Regions from separate parts of the Streptomyces blastmyceticus genome, predicted to be linked through region 2. Evidence: riboswitches for the same ligand, from Rfam matches in the RefSeq annotation. Region 2 holds a riboswitch; the other holds the start of a gene.

Region 1 (11,550 bases), on a different contig from region 2:
CGACCGGATCGCCGAGCCCTTCTTCAAGGGCGACGCGACCTTCCTGCACGGCTACACCTTCGGCGGCCACCCGGTCTCCTCCGCCGTCGCGCTCGCCAACCTCGACATCTTCGAGCGCGAGGGCCTCAACCAGCACGTGCTGGACAACGAAGCGGCGTTCCACGCCACCCTGTCGAAGCTGAACGACCTGCCGATCGTCGGCGACGTGCGGGGCAACGGCTTCTTCTACGGCATCGAGCTGGTGAAGGACAAGGCCACCAAGGAGTCCTTCACCCCCGAGGAGTGCGAGCGGCTGCTCTACGGCTTCGTGTCCAAGCAGCTGTTCGAGAACGGGCTGTACTGCCGGGCCGACGACCGCGGCGACCCGGTCATCCAGCTCTCGCCGCCGCTGATCTCCGACCAGTCGACGTTCGACGAGATCGAGCAGATAGTCCGCGGCGTCCTCACGGAGGCGTGGACCAAGATCTGACCGACCCGGACGGGCCGGCCCACCGGCCGGCCCGTCCCTCCCGCCGTGGCCCCGCGCGACCCCCCTCGCTCCACGCGCGCGTGGGCCACGGCTCACGGCAGGGGTGATCGCGCTCCGGCCGCACATCCGCTCACACGTCCTGCGCGCATGCGCTCCGACGCATGGGCGACCGCTGAGGATGAGGCCGACCGGAGGAAAGTGAGGCCCTCCAGCGCCGAGCCTGGGCGAGGGCTAGGATCCCGGTTCCGTACGGTGCCAGTGACCCAATGGCCTCCGGTTCGTTCACCCGGACAGGGGAACGGACCCTTCAGCGACCCGAGGTGCTCGATAATGGTGGCCCCGCCGGACAATGACGTGCTCTGGGCACGTGGCCTGCATTACGCATACAACGGCTCCCCCGCTCTCGCCGGGGTCTCCGTCGGCGTACGTGAGGGCGAGATCCTCGCCGTCACCGGGACACGCGGTTCCGGGAAGAGCACACTCCTGAAATGCCTGTCGGGCCAGCTGCTGCCCACGCCCGGCGAGGTGTGGTTCAACAGCGCACCCGTGCACACCCTCTCGCGCCCCGCACGGGAGAGGCTGCGCCGCGAGCGGTTCGGCTGGATCGACAGCGAGCCCCACCTCGTCCCGGAGCTCAGCGGCTGGGAGAACGCCGCCCTGCCGCTGCTGCTGCGCGGCATCGGCCACCGGGCCGCGAAACGGACCGCCGGTGAGTGGCTGGAGCGCCTCGACGTCGGCGACTGCGCCCGCAAGCGGCCGGACGCCATGCTGATGGCACAGCGTCAGCGGATCGCGATCGCGCGGGCGCTGGCCACCGAACCGACCGTCATCTTCGCGGACGAGCCGACCGCGCCGCTGCACAACGCCGACCGGGCTCAGGTGCTGCGCACCCTGACGACGGCCGCGCGCTCGCACCAGATCACGGTCGTCATCGCCACCCTGGACGACGAGATCGCCACCCTCGCCGACCGTACGGTCACCCTGGCCGACGGCCGCCGGGCCAGTGGGATCCCGGCGCCCGACGCGCCCGGTGGAGAGGGCAGGGCGGCGTGCTCAGTCTCCGCCTAGCGCGCGGCGCTCACCCGCTCGTCCTGCTGCGAAGACTCCTGGTCGCGGCCGCCGCGGCGGGCGTCGGATTCCTGCTGCTGTGCACCCTCGGGTACGCGGTGGCGCATCCCAGGGCGACCGGGCAGTCGATCGTACGGCTGGTGTGGTGCGCCGTACCGCTCGCCGCCGTCGTGCAGTTCGCCCTCGCCGTGGCCCGTACGGACCCCTCCACGCGCCCGCGTGCAGGGCTGGACGCGGCGGGGCTCGGACCGGTGCGGATGTCGCTCCTCGCGGCGGCCTCGACGGCGATCTCCTGCACGCTCGGCAGCGGCGTCGCCCTGCTGGTCTGTCTGGAGCTCCGCGGCGACCTCGGCGGCACCCCGCTGAGCGGCTCCGCCGAGCGGCTGCTGGACGGGCAGGCGCACCTGCCGTGGGGTGCGACGCTGACGCTCCTCGGCCTGCTGCCGGCCCTTGCGTCGGCCACCTGTGCCGTCGTGCTGCGCCCGCGGCGGGAGGCCACGGCCCCCCAGCCGCCCGTGGACCCCGAGGCCGAGACGGCGGCTCCCGCGCCGAAGCCGGCCGTCCCGCCCACCCCCAAGCCCGTGTACACCGGCCTCCCCTGGGGCATCGCGATCATCTCGGTAGGCCTCGCCATGGAGGCGTACGTGGGCCGCGGCCCGGCCCCCGACCCCGACACCCTGCTGTCGCTGCCCGGCCGCACCGACGGCGCCTCCCCCGGTGTCATCGGCGGCTGGCTGCTCGCCTCCCTCGGCCTCGTACTCGCCGGACCCGGTCTGACGCACTGGTGCGGGGTCCTGCTGTCGGCGGGGCGGCCCGGCGCCGTACGGCTGCTGGCCGGGCGCATACTGCAGGACGCGGCCACCCGCATCGGCCGGCCGCTCGGCGTGCTGTGCGCCGTGGCCTCGGGCGCCCTCGCGGCCGCGGAGCTGTACGGCGCGGCCTGGGAGGGCTCCGGCCCCCGCCCCTTCGGCCCGCTGACCGGACTCGGCGCGGCCCTGGTGATGGCCTGTGTCACCGCCACCGCCATCACCGCCGCCCTGGACAGCCGACAGAGCCGCACGGGCACCACGGCGGCCCTGCAGCGCCTGGGGCTCCCCGCCTCGATGCTCCGTGGCGCGGCCGTGCTGCGCACCTGTGTGCTGCTGGCCGTGCTCACCCCCCTGACATGGGCGATCGCCGAGCTGGCCGCGCTGCCCATGACCAGGTGAAGGGTCGGCTGCCATCGGCGCCACGCGGGAGGTCGAGTCGCTGGAGGAATTCGACCGGCTCGCCGCCACGGGCTCGCTGCGCGGATACCGGGTGCTGGTCGGCCGTGCGCACCGGACGCGTACGCTTCCCGCGTGGCCCCTGCTGGAGGCGCTGGCCGCGGGGCGGCCGACGTCGCACCGGTCCCCTGACGGACTGGTTCTTGACCTTTTCTTGACCCAAGGCAACTTCGGCGCCGAAAAGCACGTCTGGCTCAGAAGCACGACGGTTTATCAGGCGAACGGAGCAATTGGTGATCATCGGCCTAGTGACGGCTGTCGCGGCCTCGGCCTGTTATGGAACGGGCTCGGTCCTGCAAGCCGTGGGATCGCGCAAATCGGCCCGCCGAGAGGCCGCCACCGCCGCCTCCACGGGCACCACGCAGCATGGCGGGCCGAGCCTCTCCTCCACCGCGAAGGCCGCTGTGACCTGGGAGTTCATGGTCGGTACAGTCCTGGACTTCATAGGCTTCGGGCTGGGCGCCCTGGCCGCCCGGATGCTGCCGCTGTTCCTGTCCCAGACGGTCATCAGCGCCAACCTCGTCGTCACGGCCCTGCTGAGCGTCAAGCTCCTGGGCATCCGGCTGACGAAGCCGGAGTGGGCGTCCATCGGCGTGGTCTGCTCCGCTCTGGTGCTGCTGGCGACCGCCGCGGGCCACGAGGGCGGCGGTGACGCCGCGCGGTCCACCCACTGGTGGCTGCTGGTCATCTCGGTCGTGCTGATGGGCGGCGGCACCGTGGCCGTGCGCCTGATGGGGTCGCGCGCCGCGATCCTGGCCGGCCTGCTGTCCGGTCTCGGCTTCGGCGCGATCGGCGTGGGCGTACGCATCCTGGACGGGATCGACCCCTTCGACCTGCCCACCCTGATCGCGGACCCGGCCCTCTACGCCATCCTCATATCCGGCGCGGTCGGCATGTACCTGCACACCGTCGCCCTCCAGATCGGCTCGGTCAACGGCGCCACGGCGGCCCTCGTCGTCGGTGAGACCGTCCTGCCGGGCATCATCGGCGTCCTGCTGCTCGGCGACAGCTCCCGTCCCGGCTTCGCCTGGGTCGCGATCCTCGGCTTCCTGCTGGCGGTGACCGGCGCGGTGGCGGTCGCCTGGTTCGGCGAACCGGAAGGCGCGCCGGAGGCGGAACCTGAGCCGAAGGAACTCCAGCCGACAGTAAGCGGCTGACACACCGGCAAACCCACGAAAACGGGCCGGCCGCCCGTCCTCACGGACCAGGCGGCCGGCCCGTTCCCGTACGGTCAGGAACCGCCCAGCACCACCACGTCGTCGGCGCGGAACACCACGCCCACCCGGTCACCCACGTCCGGTGCGTCCGGCAGTCCGCACGCCGCCTCCAGCTCCGGGCCGTCGGCGGGCCGGAGCAGCACCACCACGTGGTCGCCCCGGAACGTCCGCCCGGTGACCGTGCAGGGCAGCCCGTCCACCACGGGTGCCAGGCGGACGCCCGCGGGCCGTACGAGCAGCCGGCGGCGGCCCTCCGGCGTCCCGGCCGGCACCGGCACCTTGCCCCACACCGTGTCCGCGCGCTCGCCGGACACCGTCGCCTCGACCACGTTGTCGAAGCCGAGGAAGCGGGCCACGAACTCCGACGCGGGCCGCTGCCAGACCTCAAGCGGCGTCCCGGCCTGGGCGATGCGGCCGTCCCGCATCACCACGACCCGGTCGGCGAGCGCGAAGGCCTCGCCCTGGTCGTGGGTGACGGCCAGCACGGTGGTGCCCAGCCGTCCGAAGAGCTCCCGCAGCTCCACCACGAGGCGCTCCCGCAGGCTCCGGTCGAGCTGGCCCAGCGGCTCGTCGAGCATCAGCAGCCGCGGCCGCGGGGCGAGCGCGCGAGCCAGCGCGACCCGCTGCTGCTCGCCGCCCGACAGCGCCGCGACGGACCGCCGCTGGGCGCCCGGCAGCCCCACCATGTCGAGCAGTTCGGCCACCCGGCGCTCCGCCTCCGCGCGTCCCGTCCTCCGCATGCGCAGCCCGAAGCCGACGTTGCCGCCCACGTCGCGCTGCGGGAAGAGCTGGTGGTCCTGGAACATCAGGCCCACCTCACGCCGGTGCGTCGGCACACCGGCCTGGTCGTTCCCGGAGAGGAACACCCGCCCGGCGTCCGCGCGCTGCAGTCCGGCGACCACCCGCAGCAGCGTGGACTTGCCGCTGCCGCTCGGCCCGAGCACGCACACCGTCTCGTGTTCGGCGATCTCCAGGTCGACCGCGTCCAGCGCCGCGCGCTCACCGAAGCGGACGGTCACGCCGTCCAGTCGCAGCAGGGACATCTAGAACTCTCCCGAACGGTCGGTGCGGACGCGCTCCAGAACCAGCAGCGCCGCCGCGCACACCAGCATCAGGATCGTGCTGAGGGCCATCGCCTGGCCGTAGTTGAGCTCCCCGGGCCGGCCGAGCAGCCGGGCCACCGCCACGGGCAGCGTCGGGCTGTCGGGCCGGGCGATGAAGACCGTCGCCCCGAACTCGCCCAGCGACACGGCGAACGCGAAACCGGCCGCGACCGCCAGGGCGCGGCCCACCAGCGGCAGGTCCACCTCGCGCCAGGCGCGCAGCGGCGACGCGCCGAGCACCGCGGCGGCCTCGCGCAGCCGGGCGTCCACCGCTCGCAGCACCGGCAGCATGGTCCGTACGACGAAGGGCACGCCCACCAGGGCCTGTGCGAGCGGCACCAGGATCCACGACGTGCGCAGGTCCAGCGGCGGCTCGTCCAGGGTGATCAGGAAGCCGAAGCCGACGGTCACGGCGGAGGTGCCGAGCGGCAGCATCAGCAGCGCGTCGAAGCCGCGGACGAGCCGCCCCGCGCGCCGGGTGAGCGCGGCGGCCGCCAGACCGCCCACGACCACTGCGATGCCGGTGGCGGCCAGCGCGTACGCCAGCGAGTTGCCGATGGCCTCCAGCGGGGCGACGACGAACGTGCCGCCGTTGTCGCCCGCCGAGGCGAGGGCGCGGTAGAAGGCGAGGCCATAGCCGTCGGGGCCGTCGAAGGAGCGCAGGGTGAGGACGACGAGCGGCACCAGGACCAGCAGCGCGATCACGACCAGCACGGAGCAGAGCAGCGCCCACTGCGCCGCGCCGCGCGGCCGGCGTGCGGTGCGCGCGGCGTCGACGAGCTTCAGGGCGGACTCCCTGCGGCGTACGGTCCGGCCGTGCACCACGAGCAGCACCGCCACCGCCACGAACTGTACGAGGGTGAGCACGGCCGCGGTCGGCAGGTCCAGCAGCTGCGCGGTCTGCTGATAGATCTCCACTTCCAGCGTGGAGTAGCGCGGGCCGCCCAGGATCTGCACGACGCCGAAGGAGGTGAAGGTGAAGAGGAAGACCATCAGGGCCGCGGCCGCCACGGCGGGCGTCAGGGCGGGCAGGGTCACCCGCCGCCAGGCGGCGAAGCGGCCCGCACCCAGCACCCGCGCCGCCTCTTCCTGGCGGGGGTCGAGCTGTGCCCAGAGGCCGCCGACGGTCCGTACGACCACGGCGTAGTTGAAGAAGACGTGGGCGAGCAGGATCGCCCACACCGTGGTGTCCAGGCGCACGCCCCACAGCTCGTCCAGCAGCCCGCCGCGCCCCAGCAGCGCCAGGAACGCCGAACCGACGACGACGGTCGGCAGGACGAAGGGGACGGTGACCACGGCCCGCAGCAGCTGCTTGCCGGGGAAGTCGAAACGCGCGAAGACGTACGCGCCGGGGAGCGCGAGAGCGAGGGTCAGCGCGGTGGAGGCGAACGCCTGCCAGGTGGTGAACCACAGGACGTGGCCGATCGCGGGGTCGGTGACGACCTCGCCAATGCGGCCGAACTGCCAGTGCCCGCCGTCCTTGAGCCCCCGGGAGACGATCGCGGTGACGGGGTAGGCGAAGAAGACCCCGAAGAAGGCGAGCGGCACGACCATCAGGCCGAGCCGCACCGCCGTCCGCCGGAGGGACTGCCGGGACCGCCTTGAGGCCGTCCGGGAGCCCTGTGGCGGCTTCCCCGTGACGTCTACTTCAGGACGATCGAGGACCATGCCTTGATCCACTGGTCGCGGTTCTTGGCGATCTTCTCCGGGGCGAGGGTCTCAGGATCGGTGACCTTCGCGCCGTACTTGGTGAACAGGCCGGGCAGCGCGGCGTCCTGGGCGGCGGGGTTGACGAACATGGTCAGCGGCATGTCCTCCTGGAACTTCTTGCTCAGCAGGAAGTCGATCAGCGCCTTGCCGCCCTCGGTGTTCTTCGCGCCGGACAGCAGTCCGGCGAATTCGATCTGCCGGAAGCACGTGCCGGTCGCGACCCCGGTCGGGGCCTCCTTCGGCTCGGGCTTCACGTCCATCACCTCGGCGGGCGGGCTGGAGGCGTAGGAGACGACCAGCGGCTTGTCGCCCTTGGCCTTCCGGCCGGCGGCGGAGCCGGAGAAGCGCTGGTTGTACGCCTGCTCCCAGCCGTCGACCACCTCGACGCCGTTGGCCTTGAGCTTCTTCCAGTAGTCCTGCCAGCCGTCGTCGCCGTACTTGGCGATGCTGCCGAGCTGGAAGGCGAGCCCGGGGGACGACGTGGCGGAGTTCTCCGTGACGAGGAGGTTCTTGTACTCCGGCTTGATCAGGTCGTCGAAGGACTGCGGCGGGGCCAGCTTGTGGTCGGCGAAGTACGCGCGGTCGTAGTTGACGCAGATGTCGCCGGTGTCGATCGGGGTGACCCGGTGCTGCGCGGCGTCGGCCTGGAGGGCCTTGGGAACCCGGTCCAGGCCCTTGGCCTCGTACGGCGTGAAGAGGTCCTTGTCGAGCGCGCGCGACAGGAGGGTGTTGTCGACGCCGAAGAAGACATCGCCCTGCGGGTGCTTCGCGGAGAGGATCGCCTGGTTGACGGCCGCTCCGGCGTCACCGCTCTTGAGCACCTTGACGGTGTAGCCGCTCTGCTTCTCGAACTCCTTGAGCACGCCGTCCGAGACGTTGAAGGAGTCGTGCGAGACGAGGGTGACGGTCTTGCCGCCGTCGGCCGCCCCGGAGCCGCCAGAGCCGCAGGCGGCGAGCGCGGGCAGGCCGACCGCGACGGCGGCGGCCGCGCCGAGGGCACGCCGGAGATTGGTGTTCATGATGAGCTGACTCCCTACGCCGGTATGACCCGGATCAGGTCCGAGGGTCTGCGGCCCGTGCCGCACTCTCAGCGCTTTCGCGCTCCCCTGTCGGATTGTTCATTTGTGCGTTCGTTTGTGCGAAGGCACCGTATCAGTGCCGTTCCGAGGGCGCGCTCAGCGCTCGGCCGCCGCCAGCTGTCCGCAGGCGCCGTCGATCTCCTGGCCACGGGTGTCGCGGACGGTCACCGGCACGCCGTGCGCGGCGATCGCCGCGACGAACGCCCGCTCGTCCTCCGGGCGGGAGGCCGTCCACTTCGACCCCGGGGTGGGGTTGAGCGGGATGAGGTTGACGTGCACGCGCTTGCCCTTGAGGAGCCGGCCGAGCAGGTCACCGCGCCACGCCTGGTCGTTGATGTCGCGGATCAGGGCGTACTCGATGGAGATGCGGCGGCCCGACTTCTCCGCGTACTCCCAGGCGGCGTCGAGGACCTCGCGGACCTTCCAGCGGGTGTTGACCGGCACCAGGGTGTCGCGCAGCTCGTCGTCGGGGGCGTGCAGCGAGACCGCGAGGCGGCACTTGAAGCCCTCGTCGGCGAAGCGGTGCATCGCGGGGACCAGGCCGACGGTGGAGACGGTGATGCCCCGCTGGGAGAGGCCGAGGCCGTCGGGCTCGGGGTCGGTGAGCCGGCGGATGGCGCCGACGACCCGCTTGTAGTTGGCGAGCGGCTCGCCCATGCCCATGAAGACGATGTTGGACAGGCGGGCGGGGCCGCCCGGCACCTCGCCGTCGCGCAGCGCGCGCATGCCGTCCACGATCTGGTGCACGATCTCGGCGGTCGACAGATTGCGGTCGAGACCGGCCTGGCCCGTGGCGCAGAACGGGCAGTTCATCCCGCAGCCGGCCTGGGAGCTGATGCACATGGTGACCCGGTCGGGGTAGCGCATCAGCACCGACTCGACGAGCTTGCCGTCGTGCAGTCGCCAGAGGGTCTTGCGGGTGGTGTCGTCGTCGCACGAGATGTGCCGGACGACCTTCATCAGCTCCGGCAGCAGCTCGGACGCGAGCTTCTCGCGGGCGGCGGCGGGGATGTCGGTCCATGCCGCGGGGTCGTGCGCATACCGGGCGAAGTAGTGCTGCGACAGCTGCTTCGCACGGAACGGCTTCTCGCCGATCGCGGCAACCGCCTCGCGGCGCTCGGCGGGCGAGAGGTCGGCAAGGTGCCGCGGGGGCAGCTTGGCCCCGCGCGGCGCGACGAAAGTGAGTTCTCCAGGTGCAGGCATGGTCCTACCAGTGTCGCAGACGCGCGGAGAGGGGCCCGCCGCCCTGTGGACAACGGACCCCTCACCGAAGAAAGCGCAGGCCGGGGCCCTATGCGCTGCCGACGAAGACCACCATCAGCAACCACACCACGGGTGCGGTCGGCAGCAGCGAGTCCAGCCGGTCCATGATCCCGCCATGGCCGGGCAGCAGCGCGCCCATGTCCTTGATGCCGAGGTCGCGCTTGATCATGGACTCGCCGAGGTCGCCCAGCGTGGCGCTGGCCGCGACGGCGAGGCCGAGCAGCAGTCCCTGCCACCACTTGCCGCCGTCGATCAGGAAGTGCATGCACAGCGCGCCCGCCACCATGGCGAAGAGCACGGCTCCCAGCAGGCCCTCGCGCGTCTTGCCGGGGCTGATGCGCGGCGCGAGCTTGCGCTTGCCGAACTTCCAGCCCACCGCGTACGCACCGGTGTCGCTGACGACCGTGAGGATCAGGAAGGTGAGCACCCGCCACGCGCCGTCGCCCGCGGCCAGCATCAGGGCCACGAACGTGGCCAGGAAGGGCACGTAGAACGCGGCGAAGATGCCCGCCGTGACATCCCTGAGGTAGTCGTCCGGAGGCTCCGACATCCGCCACACGAGCACGGCGAGCGCGGTGAAGGCCATGGCCACCCACGCGCCCTCTGCGCCCCTCGCGTAACCGGCGATGACCATGGCGGCACCGCCCAGCGCGAGCGGCACCAGGGGGGCCTTGACGGCCTTCCGCTCGGCGAGGCGGGACGTCAGCTCCCACAGCCCGACGACGACGGCGACGACGATCACGCCGAGGAAGACGGGCTTGTAGATGAACAGGGAGGCGAGGATGACCGCGCCGAGGCCCAGTCCCACCCCTATCGCGGCCCGAAGATCTCGGCCGGCGCTCTTCTTGCCGGCCTTGGGTGCCTGGGGGGATGCAGGCTCCGGGGCAGACTCCTGGGGCCGGATGTCGGGCTCCTGTTCATCACGGAACAGGGGGCCGCGCAGGTGGGCGGCCCCCTCGTCACGGTCGTCCTGGTCTCCGCCTGAGGGGGGCACGATGGGCATGGGCCGAGTCTGCGCCGCGACGCCCGCCTCGTGCACAGGACCCGCCGAACCCGGGCGCACGTCCCCACCGAGCGAGGGGGCGGGGCCGCGGTCGGTGGACCCCCAGTACCCGGCGCTCGACGGGGCTCCCCAGGATGTGTCGTTCATCAGACCTCGAGGAGCTCGGCTTCCTTGTGCTTGAGCAGCTCGTCCACCTGCGCGACGTACTTCGCGGTGGTGTCGTCGAGCTCCTTCTCCGCGCGGCGCACCTCGTCCTCGCCGGACTCCTTGTCCTTGACGAGCTTGTCGAGGGCGTCCTTGGCCTTGCGGCGGATGGCGCGGATCGAGATCTTCGCGTCCTCGCCCTTGGTGCGGGCCACCTTGATGTAGTCGCGGCGGCGCTCCTCGGTCAGCTCGGGGAACGTCACTCGGATGATGTTGCCGTCGTTGCTCGGGTTGACACCGAGGTCCGAGTCGCGGATGGCCTGCTCGATGTTGCGCAGTGCGCTCTTGTCGAAGGGCGTCACCACAGCCATGCGCGGCTCCGGCACCGAGAAGGACGCCAGCTGGTTGATCGGCGTCAGCGCACCGTAGTAGTCGGCCACGATCTTGTTGAACATCGCGGGGTGCGCACGCCCGGTGCGAATCGCCGCGAAGTCCTCCTTGGCGACCACAACGGCCTTCTCCATCTTCTCCTCGGCCTCGAGGAGGATCTCTTCGATCACCACTTGCTCCTGGTGTTATCAGTAAGCAGAGCCTCGCCCCTGCGCGCGTCTTCTCCTGCACGGTGTCCGACCGGCAGGCAGTTGTCCATCCCCGTGCCGGGGTCTTCCCACGGCACGGTGTTGCCGTCCCTGTGCGGCGTGATCGCCCAGGACGGCGGTTGTCCGGGCCGTCAGGCCCGCGTGCTCTGGTCGCTCACGAGCGTGCCGATCTTCTCACCCTTGACCGCACGCGCGATGTTGCCCTCGGCGAGCAGCTCGAAGACGAGGATCGGCACCTTGTTGTCCATGCACAGGGAGATGGCGGTGGCGTCGGCGACCTTGAGGCCGCGGGACAGCACCTCGCTGTACTCGAGAGCGTCGAACTTCACCGCGTCGGGGTTCTTCTTCGGGTCGGAGTCGTAGACCCCGTCGACGCCGTTCTTGCCCATCAGGATCGCCTCGGCGTGGATCTCCAGGGCGCGCTGGGCGGCGGTGGTGTCGGTGGAGAAGTAGGGCATGCCCATGCCGGCGCCGAAGATGACGACGCGGCCCTTCTCCAGGTGGCGCACCGCGCGCAGCGGGATGAACGGCTCGGCGACCTGGCCCATGGTGATGCCGGTCTGCACCCGCGTCTCGACGCCTTCCTTGACCAGGAAGTCCTGGAGGGCGAGAGAGTTCATGACGGTGCCG
Region 2 (11,550 bases):
GGCCTTCGCGGTGTGTCTTTCGTGTACGCGCGATCAGTGGGCCGCCGGATGAGCGGTCCACCACCAGTTCTGGTTGGTCGGTGCGTACATGCTGCGCACCCTACCGGACGGGCCGGGGGGTGGTGACGGATCCACGGTGGTGGCGGGGAAGCGCGCACCGGAGCGCGGGGCGCCCGGCACGCCGGTCCGCGCCCGACGGACGGCGCTTTTTCGCCACTCCCCGCAGCCCAGGGGCCGTCTCACACTGCGGTCCTGCGGATGGACCGCCGTCGTGACCCCGTAGGGTTGGAGCGTGACCGTGAACGCTGAACTCCACGCCGGTGGCAACACCTGGCGCTCCCTTCCCGCGGCGCAGCAGCCTGACTGGCCGGACCAAGAGGCTCTGCGCGATGTGATCGCCGAGCTCGAGTCCTATCCGCCTCTGGTTTTCGCGGGTGAGTGCGACCAGCTGCGCCAGCGCCTGGGAGCCGTCGCCCGTGGCGAGGCGTTCCTGCTGCAGGGCGGCGACTGCGCCGAGGCGTTCGACGCCGTCGGCGCCGACCAGATCCGCAACAAGCTCAAGACGCTGCTCCAGATGGGCGCCGTGCTGACCTACGCGGGTTCCGTGCCCGTCGTGAAGGTGGGCCGGATCGCCGGTCAGTACAGCAAGCCGCGCTCGAAGCCGACCGAGACCCGCGACGGCGTGACCCTGCCGACCTACCGCGGCGACTCCGTCAACGGCTTCGCCTTCACGCCCGAGGCCCGTACGCCGGACCCGCAGCGGCTGAAGCGGATGTACCAGGCTTCGGCGTCCACCCTGAACCTCGTCCGCGCCTTCACCACCGGTGGCTACGCGGACCTGCGCCAGGTGCACGCCTGGAACCAGGACTTCGTGAAGTCCTCCCCGTCCGGGCAGCGCTACGAGGCCCTCGCCCGCGAGATCGACCGGGCGATGAACTTCATGAACGCCTGCGGGGTGGACCCGGAGGAGTTCAAGACCGTCGAGTTCTACGCCTCCCACGAGGCGCTCGTCCTCGACTACGAGTCCGCGCTGACCCGCGTCGACTCGCGGACCGGCGATCTCTACGACGTCTCCGGCCACATGGTCTGGATCGGTGAGCGGACCCGCCAGCTGGACGGGGCGCACATCGAGTTCGCGTCGAAGATCCGCAACCCGATCGGGGTGAAGCTCGGCCCGACGACGACGCCCGAGGACGCGCTGACGCTGATCGAGCGGCTCGACCCGGAGCGCGAGCCCGGCCGGCTGACCTTCATCACCCGCATGGGCGCCGACAAGGTCCGGGACAAGCTCCCGACCCTGGTCGAGAAGGTCACGGCGTCCGGTGCCCAGGTGGCGTGGATCTGCGACCCGATGCACGGCAACACCTTCGAGGCGGCCTCGGGCCACAAGACCCGCCGCTTCGACGACGTGCTGGACGAGGTCAAGGGCTTCTTCGAGGTCCACAAGGGCCTCGGCACCCACCCGGGCGGCATCCACGTGGAGCTGACCGGCGACGACGTCACCGAGTGCGTGGGCGGCGGCGACGAGATCTTCGTCGACGACCTGCACCAGCGCTACGAGACGGCCTGCGACCCGCGGCTCAACCGCAGCCAGTCGCTGGACCTGGCGTTCCTGGTCGCGGAGATGTACCGCGACCAGTAGAGGACCCTGCTGAACGGCGTGGGGCGCGGATCGGAAAGTGATCCGCGCCCCACGCCGTTGTTATTCGGCCACCGGGCCGGGTAAGGTAAGGGTTACCTTATTGATCAACCCGGTAGGGCGGTGACCCGCGTGTACGTCTGCTCATGCTTCGGCATCACCGAGCAGCAGGTGCGTGACCACGCGGACAAGGGCGCGTGCACGCCCCGCCAGATAGCCTCCGTGAGCAAGGCCGGCACCGACTGCGGCAGCTGCGTGCGCCGCATCCAGTCCCTGCTCGGCCGCGGCGCGTGCCCGCGCCGCGAGCTGGCCGACCAGGGCGAGCAGGATGTGCTGGGCACCGAGGTGCCCCACATACGGCAGGCGCCCCGGGTGGTCCAGGTCCAGGCGGCCTGACCTTCAGCCCCGGGTCACTCCGCCCCGCCGTTCGACTGCTCGATGAACTGGGCGAGGTAGAGCGGCTCACCGAGCTTCTCGATCAGGTCCAGCTGGGTGTCGAGGTAGTCGATGTGCTCCTCCTCGTCCGCGAGGATCGACTCGAAGATATTGGCCGAGGTGATGTCGCCCTTGGCCCGCATGACCTCCACGCCGCGCTTGAGCCGGTCGATCGCCTCGACCTCCACCTGCCGGTCGGCCTGGAACATCTCCACGATCGACTGCCCGATCCGCACATGGAAGAGCCGCTGATAGTTGGGCAGCCCCTCCAGGAAGAGGATGCGGTCGGTGAGCACCTCCGCGTGGCGCATCTCGTCGAACGACTCGGCGCGGGTGTGCGCGGCGATCTTCGTCCAGCCGAGGTGCTCCTGCATTTTCGCGTGCAGGAAGTACTGATTGATGGCGGTCAGCTCGGCAGTCAGCTGTTCATTGAGAAATTCGATGACCTCGGGGTCGCCCTGCATTGCAGAGGCTCCTTCCAAGAGGGTGACTGGCAGGTTGCGCGCATCCTTGCACCGCCCCCCGGAACCGTCCAGTAAGTGCACACTTAGTGGGAGTTGTCCCCATAGCGGAACCCCTGGTCATCAGCACTGCCGAAGGTCTGACACCATGGGGACATGGGTCAGTCGGAAAGCCGCAAAGGGGAGCTCCCCCCGGGGCAGCGCCTCCAGCGCGGATGGCCGGTGACGCACTACGGGCCGGTCCCGAAGTTCAGGCCGGACCGCTGGGAGTTCCGTGTCTTCGGGTCGACCGCCGACGGCGACAAGCACTGCTGGACGCACGACGAGTTCTCCGCCCTGCCGTATTCGACGGTGGTCGCGGACCTGCACTGCGTCACGAAGTACAGCATGCTGAGCGCCGAATGGGGAGGCGTTCCCGCACGGACGATCCTCGAACTCGCCCCGCCCGCGCCCGAGGTCACCCATGTGATGGTGTGGGCCGAATACGGCTTCTGCTCAAATCTCCGGCTCGCGGATTTCGCGTCCGAGCAGAGCATCTTCGCGACCCATAAGGACGGCGAGCCGCTCACCGCCGAGCACGGCTTTCCCGTACGGCTGGTGGTCCCGCATCTCTACGCCTGGAAGGGGCCCAAATGGGTGCGCGGCGTGGAGTACATGACGGCTGACCGCCGCGGTTTCTGGGAAGAGCGCGGCTATCACAACGTGGGCGACCCGTGGCGCGAACAGCGCTATTCCTACCAGGAAAAACCGGGCGAGGGCCCGGAGCTTTAGCGGCCGGGGGAGTTCGAGGGAAATCCCCGTCAGGCCGCCGCGCCGTCCCGGAGCAACTTCAAGCGCGCCACATCCGCCGCATGGCCCGCAGGGCCACCCGGTGTTTCGATCGTCAGCGGCACTCCCGCCGTCGCAGGGTGCGAGAAGAGCTCCGCAAAAGGATCCGCCCCGATATGGCCCGAGCCGATGTTCTCGTGCCGGTCCCGATGCGCTCCCACCCCCTCCTTGGAGTCATTGGCGTGGATCAGCCGGAGCCGTCCCTCGCCCACCACGGAGACCAGCTCGTCGAGCGTCCGCTTCATCCCGCCCGTCTCGGCGAGGTCGTGGCCCGCCGCGAAGACGTGGCAGGTGTCCAGGCACACGCCCAGCTTCGGGTGGCGCTCCAGCGCGTCGAAGTAGGGGCCCAGGTCCTCGACCAGTGAGCAGAGCGACGAGCCCTGCCCCGCCGTCGGCTCCAGCAGCAGCCACGGGTCGTCGTCGTGGGTCAGCTCGTCGAGCAGCGGCAGCAGCCGTTCGTGGACCTGCGCCAGCGCCTCGCCGCGCGGCCGGCCGCCGGTCGCCGAGCCCGTGTGGACGACGACCCCGAGGGCACCGATCGCCCGCCCCCGGCGCAGCGAGTGCCGCAGCGACTCCCCGGACAGCTCGACCGTTGCCTCGGTGTGCGAGCCGAAGTTGATCAGATACGGGGCATGGACCCAGACCGGGAGCGACTCCTGCGCACAGGCCGCCCGGAACTCCTCGTCCTGCCGGGGGTTGCCGGCCGGCGTCGCCCAGCCCCGCGGGTTGGCGACGAAGACCTGCACCGTCTCGGCGCACATCTCCCGCGCGTACGGCAGCCCGGTCCGGGCGAGACCCCCGGCGACGGGGATGTGCCCGCCGACGGGGTTGCGCAGGCGCGGGGAGGGAAGCGGGGACGAAAGGGGAGTACGCACTGGTCTAGAAGCCGCCCTTGAGCCTGATGGTGATGGTGTCGCCCTTGGCGGCCTGGTCGCCGCCCTTGACGGACTGGCTGTCGACCGAGTCCCGGGGGAAGAAGAACGGCCGGTCGACCTCGACCTTGAAGCCCGCCGAGGTGAGGGCCTGCTTGGCGTCGGCCTCGCTCCTCCCGGTGACGTCCGGGACCGTCACCATCTCCTTGCCCTTGGAGAGCGTGAGCGTGACCGTGTCGCCCTTGGCGACCTGGCCGCCGTCGGCCGGGGACTGCGCCGCCACCGAGCCCTTGGGGGCGTCGGAGTAGACCTGGGCGTCCGAGACCTCGACCTTCAGGCCCTTGTCCTCGAGGGCCGAGGTGGCGGCCGCGACGGACAGGCCCTGCACCTTCGGCACGCTCAGGGCCGCGCCCTTGCTGACGGTCAGCGCGACCGGGGAGTCGGGCCTGCGCTCCACCCCCGGCTTGGGGTCGGTGGCCAGCACCGAGCCCTGCGGGGTCTCACCGCTGAACTGCTTGCCGACCTCGCCGACCGTCAGGCCCGCGCCCTCGATCTTCCGCTTCGCCTCGTCGAAGGGCATGCCGACGACATTGGGCACCTCGGCCTTGGCCGGGCCCTTCGACAGCGTGACCGTCACCTTGCCGGTGTTGCGGACGCGGCCGCCGGGACCGGGGTCCGTCGAGATGACATGACCCCGCTCGACGGTGTCGCTGAAGTCCTGCTGGGTCTTCACCCCGAGCCCGGCCTTGTGGAGCGTCTGCTCCGCCTTCGCCTGGGTCATGTCCAGGACGGCCGGGACGGTGGTGAACTGGCCGGAACTGATGTACCAGACGCCCGTGCCCACCACGGCCAGCAGCACGGCCACGAGCGCCGCGAGCAGCCCACGGCTCGGCCGGCGGCGGTGGGGCCGGCCGGCCCGCGGTGCCGCCGCGCCCGGCGGGGCCGGGGGAGCGGGCGGCTGCTCCAGCCGCGTCGTGCGGTTCAGCTGCTCGTCCTGCGCGGGCGGCAGGGGCCGGGCCGCGGCGGGCCGCGGAATCACGCTCGTACGGTCCTCGGAACCGCTCGACGCGCCCGGCTCGGGCGTCCGCGCCTGCGGGGGGAGGGCGTCCAGCTGTGCGTCGGACAGCGCCTCACGGGCCGTACGGACCATGGCCAGCAGGCCCACCGCGTCGGCCGGGCGCCGCTGCGGGTCGCGGGCCGTGGCCGTGGTCACCAGCTCGTCCAGCTGCGGCGCCAGCCCCGGGACGGCCGCCGACGGCGGCGGCACGTCCTCGTGGAGGTGCTGGTAGAGAACCTGCGCCGGGGTGCTGCCGGCGTGCGGCTTGGCTCCGGTGAGCATCTCGTAGAGGACGACACCGCAGGCGTAGACGTCCACGCGGGTGTCCGCCGTGCCGTGCTCCATCTGCTCGGGGGCCAGGTACGACACCGTGCCGAGGACCGAGCCGGTGGACGCCGTGGAGTTGGTGTCCACGGCCCGTACGAGCCCGAAGTCGGCGACCTTCACCCGGCCGTCGTCCCCGATCAGCACGTTCTCCGGCTTCATGTCCCGGTGGACCAGCCCCGCGAGGTGGGCCGCGCCGAGCGCCGCGAGCACCGGCTCCGCGATGTCGAGCGCGGCACGCGGCTGGAGCGCGCCGCGCTCGCGCAGCACGTCGCGCAGGGTGCATCCGGCCACGTACTCCATCGCGAGATAGACGTACGTGCCGTCCGTGCCCTGGTCGAAGACGCCCACCACATTCGGGTGGTCGAGCCGGGCCACGGACTTGGCCTCGCGGATGAAGCGCTCCACGAACACCTCGTCCGCGGCGAGCCCCGGGTGCATCACCTTCAGCGCGAGCACCCGGTCGAGCCGCGTGTCGAGGGCGCGGTAGACCGTGGCCATGCCACCGACGGCGATCCGGGCCTCGACCCGGTAGCGGCCGTCCAGCACATGCCCGACAAGCGGGTCTCCTAGCGTCGTATCCACGCTAGGAGTCTATGAGCCTCCGGGCGCGGGCCGGTTCGCCGCCTGCGGCGGGGGCGCCCTGCGGGCGCGTCCTCAAACGCCGGACGGGCTGATTTCGCTGGTTACGGTCCGCGAAAGCCCGTCCGGCGTTTGAGGACCGGGGTCTGGGGCGGAGCCCCAGTTGTGGCTACGCGCCGCCGAACGCCGGACGCTCCGGGTCGAAATCGGCCAAGCCCTCCGCAGGAGACGACGCCTCCGCGAAATGGCGCCGCGGGATGCGCCCGGCCCGGTACGCCAGCCGCCCCGCGTCGACCGCGTGCCGCATCGCCTCCGCCATCAGCACCGGCTCCTGCGCGCGCGTGACCGCAGAGGCGAGCATCACCGCCGCGCACCCCAGCTCCATCGCGATGGCCGCGTCCGAGGCCGTGCCCGCGCCCGCGTCCAGGATCACCGGCACACCGGCGCGTTCGGTGATCAGCTGGAAGTTGTGCGGGTTGCGGATGCCCAGGCCCGAGCCGATGGGCGAGCCCAGCGGCATGATCGCGGCGCAGCCGGCGTCCTCCAGGCGGCGGGCGAGCACCGGGTCGTCGTTGGTGTAGGGCAGCACCGTGAAGCCGTCGTCCACCAGGATCTCCGCGGCGTCCAGCAGCTCGACCGGGTCGGGCAGCAGCGTGCGCTCGTCGGCGATCACTTCGAGCTTGACCCAGTCGGTGCCGAGCGCCTCCCGGGCCAGGCGCGCGGTGAGCACCGCCTCGCCCGCGGTGAAGCAGCCCGCCGTGTTCGGCAGGACGCGGATGTCGTGCTCGGCGAGCAGCGACAGCACGGAGCCCCGTACGTTCGTGTCGAGCCGCCGCATCGCGACGGTGGTCAGCTCGGTGCCGGAGGCGAGCAGCGCGCGCTCCAGGACGTCCAGGCTGGGCGCGCCGCCCGTGCCCATGATCAGGCGGGACGTGAAGGTGGTGCCGGCGATGGTGAGCAGATCGTCTGCCATCAGGGCTGATCAGCCTCCCTGCACTGCGGTGAGGACCTCGACGCGGTCGCCCTCGCCGAGAGTGGTCGCGGCCCACTGGCCGCGCGGTACGACGGCCTCGTTGACGGCGGCGGCGACGCCGCTGTGCGCGGTGGTCAGTCCGGCCACCAGGCCGTCGAGGGTCAGGCCCCGGGGCACCGAGCGGCTCTCGCCGTTGACGCTGATGCCGACGTGGGCCTCGGGGCTGTCGGTGGGGTCCATGGGGTTCATACGGGCAGCTCCTGGAGCGCGTTCGAGAAGCGTAGGGGGGAGAACGGGCGGGCCTCGTCGGGCAGCCGTCCGGTGGTCAGCGCCTCGGCCATCACCTCGCCGGTCAGCGGGGTGAGGAGCACGCCGTTGCGGTGGTGGCCGGTGGCGGTGAACAGGCCGGGCAGGGCTGTGGGGCCCAGCAGGGGGGCGTTGTCGGGCGAGCCGGGGCGCAGCCCTGCGAGGGTCTCGACCAGGGGCAGTTCGGTGATGCCGGGCACCAGCTCGTGGGCGTCGCGCAGCAGCTCGTAGACGCCGCCCGCCGTGACGGTGGTGTCCCAGCCGAGCTCCTCGGTGGTCGCGCCGAGGACCAGCTCGCCGTTCTCGCGCGGCACCAGGTAGACATGGCCGCCGCGTACCACCGCCCGCACGGTCCGGGACAGGAAGGGCGCGTACGCGGGGGGCACGCGCAGCCGCAGGACCTGGCCCTTGACCGGGCGCACCGGCGGCAGGACGCGCGCGGGGACGCCTTCGAGGGTGCCGCTGCGGCTGCCCGCGGCGAGCACGGTCCGGCCGGCGGACACACGGGTGCCGTCGGCGAGCTCGGCGCCGGTGGCCCGGTCGCCGGAGAGCAGCAGGCGTACGGCCTCCGAGCGGTGGAAGGCCACGCCCGCCCGTTCGCAGGCCGTCAGCAGGGCCAGGGCGAGCCGCCGGGGGTCGGTCTGGTGGTCGCCGTCCACCCGCACGCCCCCGCACACGCCCGGCGCGAGCATCGGCTCCAGCCGGCGGCACTCGCGCCCCGACAGCCACTGGGCGTCCAGCCCGCACCGCTGCTGCAGGGCGTGGAGCTCCCGCAGGTGGGCGCGGTCGTCGGCGTCGAGGGCGACGGCGAGGGTGCCGCAGGCGCGGTAGCCGGTGTCCCGGCCGCTCGCCTCCTCCAGCTCCGCCGTGAACTGCGGATAGCGCCGCGCGGACGCGAGATTGAGCGCGAGCAGCTCCTGCTCGCCGTAGTGCAGCTCGGTCACCGCGGCCAGCATCCCGGCCGCCACGTGGGCCGCGCCGCCGCCCGGCGCGGGATCCGCGACGGCGGTGCGCAGGCCCCGCTGCGCGGCACGCCACGCCGTGACCAGTCCGATGACACCGCCGCCGACCACGAGGACGTCGCACGGCCCCGGTGACGCGGTGGAAGACGCATACATGGGCGTCCAGCCCCTCCCTTCGCCGGCATGACCCGGATCAGGTTCGTACGGTCGGAGGCCGGCCAGCCTCCCTCTCAGCCCGGTGCGTCCGGGCTCCCGCGAGTGCTTGTACAGCGGCCACCCTAGTACGGGCCGTGAACCGCCCGGAAGGCCGTACGGGGGGCGTGCGCGGCCCCGGAGCGCGTCAAACACCGTGACGTTGTGTCAGAGGTCTCGCTACGCGGTGCTCCGGTCCCGACCGGCCGCCGCCCTACAGTGATCGGGTGAGCGAGCACCGGAACGAACCGCATACCGCCAGTGACCGGCGCGCCGTCATCGTCGGAGCAGGGATGGCCGGGGTGCAGACCGCCGTGGCCCTGCGCGAGCAGGGCTGGACCGGCACGATCACCCTGCTGGGCGCCGAGCCCCACCGGCCGTACGACAGGCCGCCGCTGTCCAAGGCCGTGCTGCTCGGCAAGGCCGAGGGCTCCGCCTTCGAGGTGGACTTCGCGTCGCTGGGCATAGACCTCGAACTCGGCCGGGAGGCCACCCGGCTGCGGCCCGCCGAGCACCTGCTGGAGACCTCCGCCGGACCCGTCGCGTACGACGTGCTGGTCGTCGCCACCGGCGCGCAGCCCATCGAACTGCCCGGCAGCCAGGGCCTGCCGGGCGTGCACCTGCTGCGCACCCTGGACGACGCGGAGCGGCTGCGCCCGGTGCTCGCCGGGCAGCGCGACGTCGTGGCCGTCGGCGCCGGGTGGATCGGCGCCGAGTTCGCGACCGCCGCGCGCGAGGCGGGCTGCCGGGTGACCGTCGTCGAGGCCGCGGACCGGCCGCTGGCGGGCGCCCTGCCCGCCGAGGTCGCCGCCCACATGGCCGACTGGTACGCCGACAGCGGAGCCCGCCTGCTCACCGGCGCGCGCGTGGCCTCCCTGGAACCCGGCGCCGTGGTGCTGGCCGACGGCACCCGGCTGCCCGCCGACGCCGTCCTCGTCGGCATCGGCGCCCGGCCCGCCACGGACTGGCTGGAGGGGTCGGGCGTCACGCTCGCCGCGGACCGCTCCGTGATCACCGACGACCGGCTGCGCACCTCCGTGCCCGACGTCTACGCGGTCGGCGACTGCGCGTCCTTCCCGTCCGCCCGCTACGGCGAGCGGCTCCTGGTCCACCACTGGGACAACGCCCTCCAGGGCCCGCGCACGGTCGCCGGGAACATCGTGCACGGCACGGCCGAGGGGCCGGTCTACGACCCGGTGCCGTATTTCTGGTCCGAGCAGTTCGGGAGGTTCGTGCAGTACGCGGGCCACCACGACGAGGGCGACGAGCTCATCTGGCGCGGCGATCCGACGGGCGCCGCCTGGACGGTCTGCTGGGTGCGCGGCGAGGTCCTCGTCGCCCTCCTGGCCGTCGGCCGCCCGCGCGACCTGGCCCAGGGCCGCAAGCTCATCGAGCGGGGCGCGGCCATCGACCGGGGGCGGGCGGCGAACGCGTCGGTGCAGCTGAAGGCGGCCGCGCTGTGAGAACCGGCTGACGGCGCGGGCCCCTTCCGGGCCCGCCCGCGGCCCCTCGCGACGCGCCCGCCGACATCAGGTCGGGTCAACCTGGCTACCGACTGTCAGTCCCAGATGGCAGGCTTGTCCCGTGACCGAGATTGACGCAAAGATCGATGCTCTCGTCCCCGCCTGGCTCAACCTCCCCGACATCGCGGAAATGCTCGATGTCGAGGTGACGCGCGTCCGGCAGCTGGTCAAGGAGGGCCAGCTGATCGCGGTGCGCCGCGGCGAGAACCGGGTGCTCCAGGTGCCCGCCGAGTTCCTCGGCGACGGCAAGGTGATCAAGGGCCTCGCAGGCACCTTGACGCTGCTGAGGGACGACGGCTTCAGCGACGAGGAAATGCTGGAGTGGCTCTTCACTCCGGACCCGACCCTGCCCGGCACCCCGGCGCAGGCCCTGCGCGAGAATCGTGGCACGGAGGTGAAGCGCCGCGCCCAGGCGCTCGCCGTCTGACCCGTCCGCAGGCGCTGTAGACGCCGAGAGAAAACCGTCCGGTGTACGGGCCGGGGCAGCCCGGCCCGTACACCGCCGACCCGGGGGGGAACCACCCGATGTCCGTCACCGCGCGCGAGCGGCTCGCCGACGCCCGGCTGTATCTGTGCACCGACGCGCGCAAGCGCCAGGGCGACCTGCCGGAATTCCTGGACGCGGTCCTCGCCGCCGGCGTCGACATCGTGCAGCTGCGCGACAAGGGCATGGAGGCGGGGGAGGAGCTGGAGCACCTCGCCGTCTTCGCCGACGCGGCCCGCCGCCACGGCAGGCTCCTCGCGGTCAACGACCGCGCCGACGTCGCCCACGCCATCGGCTCCCAGGTGCTGCACCTGGGCCAGGGCGACCTCCCCGTGCCCGCCGCCCGCGCCGTCCTCGGCGACGAGGTGCTGATCGGGCGCTCGACCCACGCCGAGGCGGAGGTGGACGCCGCGGTCGCCGAGCCCGGCGTGGACTACTTCTGCACCGGCCCCTGCTGGCCCACCCCGACCAAGCCGGGGCGGCACGCCCCGGGCCTTTCCCTGGTCCGCTACGCCGCCGCGCTGAAGCCCGCGCGGCCCTGGTTCGCCATCGGCGGCATCGACGCGGCCAACCTGGACGAGGTGCTGGACGCCGGCGCCCGCCGGGTCGTGGTCGTCCGCGCGATCACCGAGGCCGACGACCCCGGCGACGCCGCGGCCCGGCTCGCGAAGCGCATCCGGGCGTACGGAGCGTAGTCACCCGGCGACGCTCGGGTGGGGCCGGGTCCGGCCGGTCCGTCACGGACCGGTCAGGGAACGGTCAGCCAAATGTCAACGGGACATGAACAGACTGTCCAGAAAGTGGACGAGAGACCGGCGAATCGGTCATATCGCAAATGTGGGTTGGGGCTCCGCGGAACCGCTGGTTAACTTGCGGATATGGCCCTTGGCACAGCCTCCACCAGGACAGACC

Evidence for each region. A riboswitch is a leader RNA that binds a small molecule or an ion and turns the genes downstream of it on or off. The one in region 2 is predicted to bind thiamine pyrophosphate.
Region 1: it holds a riboswitch for thiamine pyrophosphate, as region 2 does, so the genes downstream of both, ABD269_RS22220 (thiamine ABC transporter substrate-binding protein) here and thiO (glycine oxidase ThiO) in region 2, are expected to answer to the same signal.

Annotation. Positions count from the first base shown of each region.
Region 1 covers NZ_BAAABW010000024.1:333,003-344,552, reverse strand. The annotation lists gene ABD269_RS22250 (aspartate aminotransferase family protein) at 1-469, shown strand, start outside; gene ABD269_RS22245 (ABC transporter ATP-binding protein) at 800-1,537, shown strand; gene ABD269_RS22240 (hypothetical protein) at 1,519-2,745, shown strand; gene ABD269_RS22235 (DMT family protein) at 3,036-3,959, shown strand; gene ABD269_RS22230 (ABC transporter ATP-binding protein) at 4,034-5,062, opposite strand; gene ABD269_RS22225 (ABC transporter permease) at 5,063-6,676, opposite strand; gene ABD269_RS22220 (thiamine ABC transporter substrate-binding protein) at 6,766-7,851, opposite strand; TPP riboswitch at 7,846-7,950, opposite strand; gene rlmN (dual-specificity RNA methyltransferase RlmN) at 8,008-9,114, opposite strand; gene ABD269_RS22210 (phosphatidate cytidylyltransferase) at 9,203-10,324, opposite strand; gene frr (ribosome recycling factor) at 10,324-10,881, opposite strand; gene pyrH (UMP kinase) at 11,052-11,550, opposite strand, start outside.
Region 2 covers NZ_BAAABW010000003.1:64,131-75,680, forward strand. The annotation lists gene ABD269_RS35295 (trp operon leader peptide) at 34-90, opposite strand; gene ABD269_RS04140 (class II 3-deoxy-7-phosphoheptulonate synthase) at 293-1,642, shown strand; gene ABD269_RS04145 ((2Fe-2S)-binding protein) at 1,772-2,035, shown strand; gene bfr (bacterioferritin) at 2,050-2,538, opposite strand; gene ABD269_RS04155 (sulfite oxidase-like oxidoreductase) at 2,692-3,306, shown strand; gene ABD269_RS04160 (deoxyribonuclease IV) at 3,336-4,199, opposite strand; gene pknB (Stk1 family PASTA domain-containing Ser/Thr kinase) at 4,243-6,201, opposite strand; gene ABD269_RS04170 (thiazole synthase) at 6,368-7,171, opposite strand; gene thiS (sulfur carrier protein ThiS) at 7,181-7,420, opposite strand; gene thiO (glycine oxidase ThiO) at 7,417-8,595, opposite strand; TPP riboswitch at 8,593-8,705, opposite strand; gene ABD269_RS04185 (NAD(P)/FAD-dependent oxidoreductase) at 8,859-10,094, shown strand; gene ABD269_RS04190 (Rv2175c family DNA-binding protein) at 10,216-10,581, shown strand; gene thiE (thiamine phosphate synthase) at 10,680-11,333, shown strand; gene metF (methylenetetrahydrofolate reductase [NAD(P)H]) at 11,517-11,550, shown strand, end outside.